DNA from 3 places in the Shewanella sp. QJM3NY_23 genome. Region 3 is predicted to be linked to each of the others. Evidence: predicted binding sites of a transcription regulator. Region 3 holds the regulator's gene; each other region holds the start of a gene.

Region 1 (4,264 bases), 740 kb from region 3:
CCACATCATTGGTTTTCTGTGGCTGACCTGCCGTGTCCGGAATTTGCACCGGTTTGGTGGTGGTTAAACTCACTGATGTTGAGTTACCGTCTTTATCGACTGGAAATGTCTGTAAGAAGTGACCCGATGAGTTTACTAGGTAATTATTACCATCAACTTTAAATGCACCTGCGCGGGTAAAAGACATATCTTGTGAGCCCACTTCAGATGACGTCACAAAAAAACCACCGCCATTAATCGCCATATCAAGGGCGTTGCTGGTAAATTGCATACTACCTTGATGGAACTGCTGCGCGACTTGCGATGTGGTCACACCGCCACCGACTGTGGTTTTACTGTTAGCAAAAATGGAGTTGGCGTACACGTCGGCAAATTCGGCGCGAGACTCTTTAAAACCAACCGTATTGACGTTGGCAATATTGTTAGCCGTGGTATTAAGATCTTTTTGGGCTGCTGAGATACCGCTCAATGCAATGTTAAATGACATAAATCACCTCATTAAAAATTCTATTCGTTGTCGTGGACGTTATGCCCTAACGTAAGCTTTATCTAGGTTTCAGAGACGGCGAGTACATCACCAATCTTGATACCCCCTATGCCCCTAAGGTTTAAAATTGCGCCGGTACTGGCTGTACCTAATGAGACGCTAGTCACATGAGCGTAGGTCGATACCGCTAGGTCTTCGCTTTTACCATCCACTTTGCCAGAAGCTTTAATCGAGTAATTACCACTCGCCACCGGCTCGCCATTTTTATCTAGCCCATCCCAGCTGACATCAATATTGCCGCCTGCACTGCCATCGACGGTAAAGGTTTTGATTAACTGACCTTTTTCATCTTCGATGCGCACAGTAATGTCATCGATAGCCTCTGGCGTACTGATGATCCCTTTTAATTGCGGATCTTCAGCAGAAATATGGCCAGTATCTGACGGAATAAGCACTTTCTGCCCAACGAGCCCTGAGGCTTGTAGTGCCTGACTCGAGGTCATCACAGCATTAAGGTTGACTATCTCCTCATTGAGCTTGCTGATCCCATCGACGGTCGAAAATGAAGCCATCTGCGCGATCATCTGATCGTTATCCACAGGCTTAAATGGATCTTGCATCGACAACTGTTGACTCAATAAAGAGAAAAAATCATCTTGCGTCAACTGTTGATTATTTGCCTCAGGAATCGATGACTCCTCAGGTAAGCGAATACCATCTAGAAACGGATTTCCCGTAGATTCGGTGATGGCACTCGTTCTGCTGTTTGCTTGCGGTGTGATCTGCCCACTTTGCTTTTCACTGCTCAGGGGAGACTGACTGCTTAACGGATTAATGAGGCTCACTAATTACCTCCTAAGATTTGCCGATTCGCAAAGTCTGTTGCAGCATAGACTTGGCCGCTTCAGCAACTTGTACGTTCATTTGGTACGAACGCGATGCAGAGATCATGTTCGCCATCTCCTCCATCACATTCACATTGGGTTTGTAAATAAAACCGTCGGCATCGGCCAACGGGTGATCAGGAGAATATTCTTTCTGCAGCGGCTTATCACTTTCAACAATGCCCGCCACTTTAACCGACTGTGAGGTTTGTTGTTGATGACTCGCTTTGGCCATTTCCGCTTCAAATACAGGATGACGAGCACGGTAAGTCTGGTCGATGCTACTGGAAACTGAATCGGCATTGGCAATGTTACTTGCCGTGGTATTAAGGCGGATAGATTGCGCCGACATACCCGATCCAGAAACATCAAAGATATTAAATAAGCTCATCATTAATTTCCTTTAAGTGCTTTTTTCAGCCCAGCAAATTTACTGTCAAGAAACCCTAACGACATCTGATACTCTAAGGCGTTTTGCATAAACTCAGATTGCTCTTGCTGAATATCGACGGTATTACCATCACCTGTATCGGGCTGATTTGGCACGCGATAACTCACATGTTGCTGACTTAAAGCCGCTAAATCGAAATGACGTTCGTCACTGCGGCTCATGGCTAAACCACCTTGCCGACTGCGAGCAGCTTGCAGTGCCTTGTCGAAATCGAGATCTTTGGCTTTATAATGAGGGGTATCGGCATTGGCAATGTTAGATGAAATCACCTGCGCACGCGTTGAACGCACACCCAAGGTGAATTGATGCACACCTAATGCTTTATCAAAACTAATCGCCATAAAATTGCCTCCTCATACAGATATCAACAACAAAGCAATTGTTATGCCAAACAAGGGGGAAGAGGATGGGAGTGGTTAATAAAAAACCATAAAGATAAAAAATGCCAGCTTATTGCTGGCATTTTAACTAAATCAGGTAGTAAAGACTAACCACGCTTTTGATAATAGATGCCAGGATTACAGCGCACCATCTCAAACTCTTCGGTTAATCCGGCAATCGACTCCGAAGCGCCAAGAAATAAGATCCCTTTGGGGTTCAAAGCGGCAGCAAATTGCCGCAATATTTTGGCCTTTGCCTCAGGTGCAAAGTAGATGAGTACATTGCGGCAAAATATAATGTCAAATTTACCCAGTAAGGTATAACTTTCAAGCAAATTATGGGCTCTGAAATTCACCAAACGTTTTACATTGTCTTTGACGACCATAGAGCCTGGTGTGGTTGGAGCAAAAAACTGCCGTTTACGCTCATCTGATAAGCCCCGAGCCAGCGCCAAATTATCATATTGCGCCGCTTTACACCTGTCTAACATAGATGGCGATAAATCGGTGGCCAATATCGATGCGCTACCCGGTAATGCCCCTGGTTTACGCTGCTGATATTCTAAAATGGTCATGGCTAACGAATAAGGTTCTTGCCCTGAGGAGCACGCCGCCGACCATATTTTGAGTGGACGCCCTAAACGAGTGTACTCAGGCAATAAGTTATTTGCGAGCAGCTCAAACGGATAACGATCCCTAAACCATAAGGTTTCGTTAGTGGTCATCGCATCGATAACCTCAGCCCTTAACTGCCGCTCCGTCGGCTTCATTGAATGTTTGACCACCTCTGATAATGAAGGAAGGTTATATTTCCCCATTAATGGCGCCAAGCGACTACGAACTAAATACTGCTTATTTTCACCCAGCACGATCCCGCTGTGTTGCTCCAGAAATAATCTAAATTGGTTGTACTCAGCTTCAGCAAGTGATTTATTCGGCACCTAGATATCCCAATCTTATAAAAGTAAAACAGGCTACAACATACACTACTATAGCAAGCATTAAACAGCCAAGCGTTATACATTAGCGAACTCACTGAGACAAGCATAAACTATTCAAAGTTAGGTGCTTGTATGACGACGCTCAATTTACAAGCTAAGGTGCTTATTCACCGCGGCCGCGAGTTCATCTGGATTAAACTTAGCAATAAAATCATTGGCGCCAACTTTTTCGACCATCGCCTGATTAAACACGCCACTGAGTGAAGTATGAAGCACCACCTTAATATCTTTAAGCTTAGGATTGTCCCTAATCTCTGCCGTTAAGGTGTAGCCATCCATCTCTGGCATCTCGATATCAGAAATAATTAATGGGATCTCATGAGCCACATTATCCATATTGGCCGCCATCGCCACCAATTGGTTAAGTGCATCTCGGCCATCTTTAGCGGTATCGATTTGTAGGTTTAATGACTCAAGCGCCCTAATAATTTGTTTACGGGCAACAGTTGAATCATCAATCACCATAATATGATAATGGCGATCTCTATCAATGGTCAGCTTATCATCCACTTCTTGGCTGATCTGCGTCTTAACCGGTGAGATCTCATCGAGGATTTTTTCAACATCAAGGATCTCAACCAGCTCACCTTCAATCTCGGTAACCGCAGTTAAATAAGAATAACGCCCCGCACCCTGTGGCGGTGGCATAATAGCTTCCCAGTTCATGTTGATGATGCGCTCAACAGATTTAACTAAGAACCCCTGTACGCTGCGATTATATTCAGAAATGATAATGAAACACTCGTCGGTGTTTTCAATCGGGCGACCACCCGTCGCTGCACTTAAATCAATCACAGAGATCGTCTTGCCACGAATATGGGCGACACCTCTAACCACAGGATTTAGCTTTGGTAACGCGGTTAATGGAGGGCACTGCAGCACCTCTTTAACTTTAAATACGTTAATGCCAAATCGTTGCCGACCGTTTAATTTGAACAGTAACAGTTCTAGGCGGTTTTGCCCCACGAGTTGGGTGCGTTTATTTACTGAATCAAGAATACTCGACATAATGCCTTTGCCTTGTCAATGCTTCCCCACCCATAGTAACTATAAGTATAGGC
Region 2 (4,264 bases), 1.3 Mb from region 3:
CAGAGACTGACTCGCACAATGTTCATGGTCTTCCTCGCAATTAACTCGCCATTGGCCATAGACAGTATGGCGCAATAGACGCCTAGAGTGTGTCCACATCATACATAAAAGCGAGGCCACTGCACTACTGCAATGGCCCCGTAAATATCATCTTGTACGCCAACGATGACGACCACTTAAACGATGTTAGCTATCATCATGATTTACTTACACTCAGCGCTTAACATTAGCTAAGCGCCTGCATGATCGAGATTAGTTGGCACTCTTGAGCGAGACAAACTCAGGATAAGCATCGATACCACAGTCAGATGCATCCATGCCATTGTACTCTTCCTCTTCAGTGACTCGGATCCCCATAGTCACTTTGAGTACGTACCAGACCACAAATGAGCTAGTAAATACCCAAGCGAAAATCACTGCCGCCCCAAGTAACTGCCCTGTTATGGTCGCATCGGCATTCGATAGCGGCACCAAGAGTAAACCAAATAATCCAGCCACACCGTGCACCGAGATTGCGCCCACAGGATCGTCTATCTTAATGCGATCAAACATCACAATAGAGAAGACCACTATGCCACCGGCAAACAGACCGATACCACCAGCTAATAGCAATGAAGGCGATAACGGATCGGCAGTGATGGCGACGAGACCAGCCAAGGCGCCATTGAGGATCATGGTTAAATCAGCCTTACCCCACACCATCTTACACACAATGAGCGCTGCGATGGCACCGCTCGCGGCAGCCGAGTTGGTGTTAACAAAAATCTTGGCCACAGCCGAGGCGTTCTCCATGTCCGATACCAATAACTGCGAGCCGCCATTAAAACCAAACCAGCCCATCCACAACACAAACATACCTAAGGTTGCCATGGGTAAGTTAGACCCAGGGATCGGGTTTACCTGACCGTTAGGGCCATACTTGCCTTTACGTGCACCGAGCAGTAACACCCCAGAAATAGCTGCTGTCGCGCCAGCCATATGCACAATACCGCTGCCAGCAAAGTCGACAAAGCCCGCTTCAGACAGGAAGCCACCGCCCCATGTCCAGTAACCTTCGATGGGATAGATAACCGCCGTCATCACCACAGAGAAGAGTAAAAAAGACCAAAGCTTCATCCGCTCAGCGACCGCTCCCGAGACGATAGACATGGCTGTCGCCACAAACACCACTTGGAAGAAGAAATCCGATTCTAAAGCATGGTCGGCATCGCCCGCTTGTGAGCCAATCAGTGCGCCTAACGAGGGCAGCCAGCCGCCTTCGGTGTTATCGACGTACATAATGTTGTAACCCACAATTAAGTACATGATGCAGGCGATGGAGTACAAACAGACGTTTTTGGTTAATATCTCAGTGGTGTTTTTAGAGCGCACCAAACCCGCTTCTAGCATGGCAAACCCTGCCGCCATCCACATCACCAGTGCACCTGAAATTAAAAAGTAAAATGTGTCTAGTGCGAATCGCAACTCGGTCACCGTGGTACCTAATGCCTTTAGTTCTTCCATTGTCTTATCCCCTTACAGTGCTTCGTTATCGAGTTCGCCCGTACGAATACGGATAACCTGATCTAAATCTGTCACAAAAATTTTGCCATCACCTATCTTGCCCGTTCGCGCTGCCGCCACGATAGATTCAATCAAGTGTTCAACATTTTCGGACTTAGTGGCGATATCGAGTCTAACCTTAGGTAAAAAATCGACTTGATATTCAGCGCCGCGATAGAGTTCGGTATGGCCTTTTTGGCGCCCAAATCCTTTCACCTCGGTGACTGTCATGCCCTCTATCCCCATCCCTGCGATGGCTTCTCGCACATCATCCAATTTAAAGGGTTTGATAATTGCACTGATTAGTTTCATTCCAGCCTCCGGCTCGTGATTGTAATGTGGTAATGCAAGAGACAATTCAATCATCAGGCCAACAATACAAAACCTTAACAATCAGAAACTTATTTTTTACACCCAGAGATTACCCGGCCACTATTGCACCGTTTTGGTGCGTGCACCGTATCGATGCACAAAAAACAAGCACCCGCCTATTCGACTTATGACCGATTGGTTATGGCGTTATCCTAGGTATGATAGAAAACCAACCATGGGAGGAGATGACTATGTTAGAACCACAGGAGTGTGTGTTATTGATTGTCGATGTGCAGGGCAAGCTTGCCCAGATGATGCATCAAGCCGATACCTTAGAGCACAAGCTGACCACCTTGATCAAAGCGGCAGAGCTGTTTGACATCCCCATTGTCTGGCTAGAGCAGCTACCCGAGAAACTCGGCACCACGAGTCCAGCATTACAGGCCCTGCTGGCCCCGCACCACCAGCCAATCGCCAAAGCCCATTTTAGTGCTTGGTATACCGAGGCCTTTCGCCACGCAATGGAAGGCACCAAGCGCAAACAAGTGCTGATGGCGGGCATTGAAACCCATATCTGTGTCTATCAAACCTGTCGCAGTCTGCTCGATAATGGTTATCAGGTGAACGTTGTTGCCGATGCGGTATCGTCACGCAGTGCTGAAAATAAGCAGCTGGGCATTCAGATGATGACTCAGTATGGCGCGAAGGTGACCAACTGTGAGTCTTTACTGTTTGAACTGCAGCGCGAAGCCAGCGGCGAGCGCTTTAGGGCCCTACTAAAGATGATTAAATAGTTTGTACTCAAGGGACAGGCCTATCTCGGCAACGGGCAGAATATGACAAAAAGCCCTGGTTAAATACCAGGGCTTTTTAGTGTGATGACTTAAAACAAACCGTTAGAGAAGCACTACTGGCTTACTGACGCAAAGGCTCACTCACGGCTTGGCTATATCACTTGCTTAGTACGTTGCTTCACGCTGCTTAGCTTCGGCGTCCCACTTAGGCAGTACGGTTTTCTTGAACTCTTCCTTGTCGGCGTTCATCTTTTTCATGTCCATACCGAGCGCCGCTTGGGCTTTGGCTTTAGTCGATACATCAGGGATCGCAATCGGCTGCTTAACCCCTTTCACCGCTAATAACTGTGCCAGTTTAATACGGGCATCGGCGGCTTTATCAACTGCGGTACCTAATACACGTAAGGCTTCATCCGGTGCATGAGCCGCCACCCCATGAGAGGCTGTGGCATAATCCCAGCGCCACTGTGAATGACGGATATCCATTAAGATAGGCTTCATTTCAGTCTCGCTAGCACCAGCGTCCCACGCCGCTTTGGCTTCAAAGTGAGCTCTAACCAACTGAGCTTCAGCACGCGCCTTTAAATCGGCCACTTTCACTTTACGTTCTTCGGTTAGGTTAACCATGAACTCTTTGCTTTGGCTATGACAGGTGCCACAGGTTTCTTCGAAGCGATCAAATGGATTACCCACTTTATGGTCGGTAAACTTACGGCCTTCGGCATTGGTAACCTTAGGCATGTGACAATCGGTACAGGTCACATTGTTTTTGCCGTGTACACCAAGCTGCCAAGTTTCATAACCTGGGTGCTGGGCTTTAAGCATAGGAGTTTTCGATAGGGCATGGGTCCAATCGGTAAAGTCCATACTATCGTAGTAGACTTCCATCTGCTCAACTGTGGTGCCCATATCCCATGGGAACTTAACAAAGCCTTTGCGATCTTGTGTTTTTTCGAAGTAGTACTCTACGTGGCACTGACCACACACCATAGATTGCTTATCTTTTTTAGACGCTTTATCGAACGGGGTGCCTAGGGTGTTCATGGCTCGTTCGGCAAACGGACGAGACAGGCGTAACTTAGCCGAGCCTTTCTCATGACAATCGGAACAACCGATAGTATTGACTATCTCTGCACCACCTTTGTACCACTTACCGGCGAAATAGCCATCTTCGCCTTGCTCTTCAATCATACGAGGCACATCAGGGCTCTTACATGACCAACACGCCATCGGCATTGGACCATCTTCAGCAGACTTAGGGGCACCAGTACGTAAGGTATTACGCACATCGGTTACCGCATACATATGACCACGAGGTGCATTGTAATCTTTGGCAAAGCCATAACCCGCCCACAATACCACTAAACCGGGCACTTGCTCTAACATATCGACAACATCTTTGCTTTCAGCGGTCTCATGCCAGCTGTTATATTGCTTCGCAAATTTGTCTTTATACACTTCATTACGTGGCTCAGTTTTGTCACTGGCCATCACGCCACTTGTCATTAAGCTCGCTGCAACTAACGCGCTTAGCGCAAAGGTTTTTTTTGTTAAATTTTTCACCATCTCATCTCCGTATTATTCATAGTTATCTGCAATAACCACAATATCTCCAT
Region 3 (4,264 bases):
TGCGCACATCGACGCTTATCGCAACAAGTTCATTTCTACCTTTAAGCTGACTGAGCAGCGAGTCCATCATCTGCAGTGGCAGATTGTCGACACAGTAATAGCCCAGATCTTCCAGTACCCTAAGGACTACCGATTTTCCTGAGCCTGAGCGCCCAGATACCATTACCAATTTCATTGGGTGATCACCTGATACAGTTCTGCTTCGTCGTGGGTTTTTCTTAGCTGTTTGATGATAGCTTTATCACTTAATTTCTCTGCCATCGCGGCGAGAGTGCTAAGGTGTTGCTCGCATTGATCTGCGGGAACCAATAATGCAAAGAGGATATCGACCGGCTGATTATCAATTGCATCGAATGCAATTGGCTCTGCACATTTTATCAATACGGCGACGGGCTTCTCAATATTCGTCAGCCGTCCGTGAGGGATCGCGATACCATTGCCTATACCTGTGCTGCCCATTTTCTCTCTCGCCAAAAGGCTTTCAAAAATCTCTTGAGAGGAAAGGGTGGGGTACTGGACAGCGGCCAAGTCGCTGATAAGTTCCAGTACCTTTTTCTTACTGCCCGGAGTGGCGCAGGTTGTGCACTCCGGCCGCAGGATGGTACTAAGTTCCATCGTTAATGTTTTGTTAGCTTCTCTTTGTGTTTAATGACCTGACGATCTAATTTATCGATCAGGGAATCTATCGCGGCATACATATCCGCGTGCTCTGATGTTGCAAATACTTCTCCACCACTAAGATGTAACTTTGCTTCAACTTTTTGCATCAATTTTTCGACATTTAATATCACGTGGACATTATTGATCTGATCGAAATGCCGTTCAAGCTTTGTAAACTTTTCTTCAACATAGTTGCGCAGAGATTGGGTGATCTCAATGTGGTGCCCAGTCAGATTTATTTGCATAAAGTGATTCCTCCGGTTTCCAGTTGTTGATTATAAGCTTTTACGTTGATTTGACGGCGGTATCAACATCGCTTCACGATATTTTGCTATCGTGCGTCTAGCGACTTGAATACCTTGCTCGGCTAACAGTTGCGCCATCTTACTGTCACTTAAGGGTTTCTTCTGATTTTCTGCGGCGACTAGCTTCTTAATAAAAGCGCGGATCGCAGTAGAAGAGCATTCGCCACCATCGTCGGTCCCGACATGGCTGGAGAAAAAGTATTTTAGCTCAAAAATCCCTCTTGGAGTGTGCATATACTTTTGGGTGGTGACCCGCGAGATGGTCGATTCATGCATTTCGACCGCCTCGGCAATATCATTAAGCACCATAGGTTTCATCGCTTCTTCACCAAACTCGAAAAATCCTTGCTGGAAATCGACAATGCAGTTGGTAACCTTGAGCAAGGTATCGTTGCGGCTCTCTAAACTTTTTAGAAACCATTTAGCTTCTTGCAGGTGACCACGAATAAACTGGCCATCGGCTTGGTTTTTGGTGCTGCGCGCCATCGAGGCATAATGTTGGTTTACATTAATCTTAGGCATACTATCGGGATTAAGCTCGACCACCCAGCGACCTTTTTTCTTGCTAACTGTGACATCGGGGATCACGTATTCGTCGCGACTGGCAGTAATGGCCAGCCCCGGGCGCGGATTGAGGGTTTGAATTAGCGCTATGGCCTCGCGTAATTCATCCTCTTTCAGCTTGGTCTTACGCATCAATAGGCGAAAGTCTCGCCCGGCGATAAGATCTAAGTAATCACGGATCAAGAGTCTGGCGTTGTCGATATGCGGGGTGTCGGGGCTGTATTGGGCCAGTTGGATCATCAGGCATTCGCTGAGGTCTCTGGCACCAATCCCGATAGGATCGAAATGTTGTACCCGCTTTAATACCGCTTCAATTTCGTCGAGTTCGATTTCAGGATCGCCCATGGCTTCAAGAATATCGTCGCAAGTTTGCGTCAAGTAGCCACGCTCGTCTATGGCATCAATGATGGCGGTGGCGATAGCGAGGTCGTTGTCAGAAAAGGGAGTGAGGTTTTTTTGCCATTCGAGGTGTTCATACAAGCCTTCGCTGGTCTCCCCTTGAAATGGCATGTCATCGTCGCGCATCGCACCAGAGCTGGAGTTAGGTGATGCGGTATAGACCTCATCCCATGTAGTGTCGACGGGCAGCTCATCGGGCATAGAGTCTTGGTTGAGTGCATCGGAGGTTTCTAAGCTCGAATTGTCTTCACTCGAGTCGACTTGCAGTTGCTCATTGTAATCGGTGTCGAAGTTGTCATTACGCTCTTGTTCTGAGTCGATATTGGCGCCTTCTTGCTCCTCGTCTAACTCGAGTAGAGGGTTAGACTCTAGTGCTTGCTGGATCTCTTGCTGCAATTCCAACGACGACAGTTGTAACAAGCGAATAGCTTGTTGCAACTGGGGCGTCATGGTTAAATGCTGACCCATTTTGAGCTGAAGTGACGCTTTCATCGTACTGCTATTCCCTTGTTTCTAATTCTAAAGTGAGAAAGCTGCCTCTGGTATTAAACCGCTAAGGCGAATGATCTACTTATAAGGTAAAAGCGGTTTCGCCTTTACCTTGAGCGCTAATAACGTTAACTATAGCTTGAATTGTTCCCCTAAGTACACCGCTCGAACTTGTTGGTTATCTAAGATCTCAGCGGGGGTTCCTTCTGCAATCAAGTTGCCGTGGCTGACAATATAGGCTTTCTCACACACATCCAATGTTTCCCGTACGTTGTGGTCAGTGATCAGTACCCCAAGGCCACGATTTTTCAGTTGCTCAATAATCTTTTTGATGTCGATAACCGAAATGGGGTCGACCCCGGCGAAGGGTTCGTCGAGCAAAATAAACTTAGGGTTGGCGGCTAACGCTCGGGCGATTTCGACGCGTCGACGTTCACCACCGGACAGTGCCATCCCCTGACTATCGCGGATGTGGGTGATATGAAACTCTTCTAGCAGGTGCTCCAACTCCTCTTCGCGCGCATCGTTACTGAGTTCGCGTCGGGTTTGTAATACCGCCATAATATTATTGCGTACCGATAATTTACGGAAAATACTGGCTTCTTGCGGTAGATAGCCAATCCCTTTGCGAGCGCGCAAATGCATAGGATCTAGGGTGAGATCGTCATCATCAATAAAAATACGTCCCTTGTCACTTTGCACCAGACCAACCACCATATAAAAGGTCGTGGTTTTACCGGCGCCATTAGGGCCTAGCAAGCCGACAATTTGCCCTGTGCGCACGGTTAAGCTGACATCTTGTACCACGGCACGGCTCTTATAGCTTTTGGCTAAGTTAACCGCTTTTAGCGTCATCTCTGTCATTACTGTTCCTGCTTGGGCTGTTCTTGGGGCTGACTTTTGCTGTTGTCTTGGTAACTTTCGGGTTGAATGATGGTGATAACGCGATCGCTACCCGTACTTTCGGCTATCAACTGTTGCTGCTCAATGTTGTAGCGAATTTGATTACCTGTGACTTGGCTACCTTCTTGTTCGAGGGTGGCATTACCAATTAGGGTTAGAGTGCGGGTCGACAGTTCATAGCGGATCTCATTGGCGCTGGCTGACGCTGGACGACCATTTTCCATCACCTGTGTATAAGTGGCTGGCTTACCCTTTGCCACTAAGATTTTGCCACTACTATTTTCTTTGGTAAAGGCGCGTAATTCATCGGCTAAAATTTTAATGGAGCCTTGAGTCACCTCTACTGGGCCATTGAAGATAATCTGATTATTTTTAATATCAGCTTCTTGGCTTGCGGCTGAAATCTTAACCTCTTGCAGCAGGTCGGTTTCATTCGCCGCACTCTGCAGGCTAACCATGGTTAACAGGCCTGCAAGAATAAGATTATTTAGTTTCATATGTTCCTTCTACCTGGCTCGTCAGTCGTACTTTTTGTGCATTGAGGTCGGCATATAAGCCTTTTCCGGTAATCAAAAAATCGTTACCGGTGATCCGAATGGTTTGATCGGATGTCATGATCATGGTGTTGAGGTCCAATTCCATGTAGTTGGTTTCTATGGTTTGGATGGGCTCTTCAGGGCTAATGGCATCAATAATGACATTATTTTCCAAGATGACTTTGCCACTGTCTTTGTCTAATGTACCCCGAGCCGAGCGCAACCGCCACTGAGCATCGCCGTTATCGGGATAGACCAGATAAATGGGCTGGGTAAAATAGGTCATATTACGCTCGGCATAGTGTTCCATATGGCTAGCCGAGACGCGGCTATTAAGTTTGCCTTGTTCGTCGTATTGCACGCTATTGATGTTGTTAATCACATAATCTGGACGATCGGACGCGTCGA

What was found. The regulator sigma-54, encoded in region 3, starts transcription at its own class of promoters, with help from an activator protein. The targets are predictions, from matches to a motif close to GTTGGCACGNNNNTNGNNT.
Region 1: the regulator sigma-54 is predicted to act here: its motif matches at 2,196-2,214, upstream of flgB (flagellar basal body rod protein FlgB).
Region 2: the regulator sigma-54 is predicted to act here: its motif matches at 1,899-1,917, upstream of AC0VXX_RS14450 (P-II family nitrogen regulator).

Annotation. Positions count from the first base shown of each region.
Region 1 is NZ_CM149657.1:1,221,291-1,225,554, reverse strand. It holds gene flgE (flagellar hook protein FlgE) at 1-487, opposite strand, end outside; gene flgD (flagellar hook assembly protein FlgD) at 550-1,332, opposite strand; gene flgC (flagellar basal body rod protein FlgC) at 1,343-1,762, opposite strand; gene flgB (flagellar basal body rod protein FlgB) at 1,765-2,163, opposite strand; gene AC0VXX_RS05560 (CheR family methyltransferase) at 2,310-3,143, opposite strand; gene AC0VXX_RS05555 (chemotaxis protein CheV) at 3,291-4,211, opposite strand.
Region 2 is NZ_CM149657.1:3,252,771-3,257,034, forward strand. It holds gene AC0VXX_RS14440 (hypothetical protein) at 1-26, opposite strand, end outside; gene AC0VXX_RS14445 (ammonium transporter) at 253-1,503, opposite strand; gene AC0VXX_RS14450 (P-II family nitrogen regulator) at 1,516-1,854, opposite strand; gene AC0VXX_RS14455 (hydrolase) at 2,106-2,648, shown strand; gene nrfA (ammonia-forming nitrite reductase cytochrome c552 subunit) at 2,814-4,214, opposite strand.
Region 3 is NZ_CM149657.1:476,748-481,011, forward strand. It holds gene rapZ (RNase adapter RapZ) at 1-175, opposite strand, end outside; gene ptsN (PTS IIA-like nitrogen regulatory protein PtsN) at 172-615, opposite strand; gene hpf (ribosome hibernation promoting factor) at 618-905, opposite strand; gene AC0VXX_RS02265 (RNA polymerase factor sigma-54) at 936-2,420, opposite strand; gene lptB (LPS export ABC transporter ATP-binding protein) at 2,550-3,281, opposite strand; gene lptA (lipopolysaccharide transport periplasmic protein LptA) at 3,281-3,817, opposite strand; gene lptC (LPS export ABC transporter periplasmic protein LptC) at 3,804-4,264, opposite strand, start outside.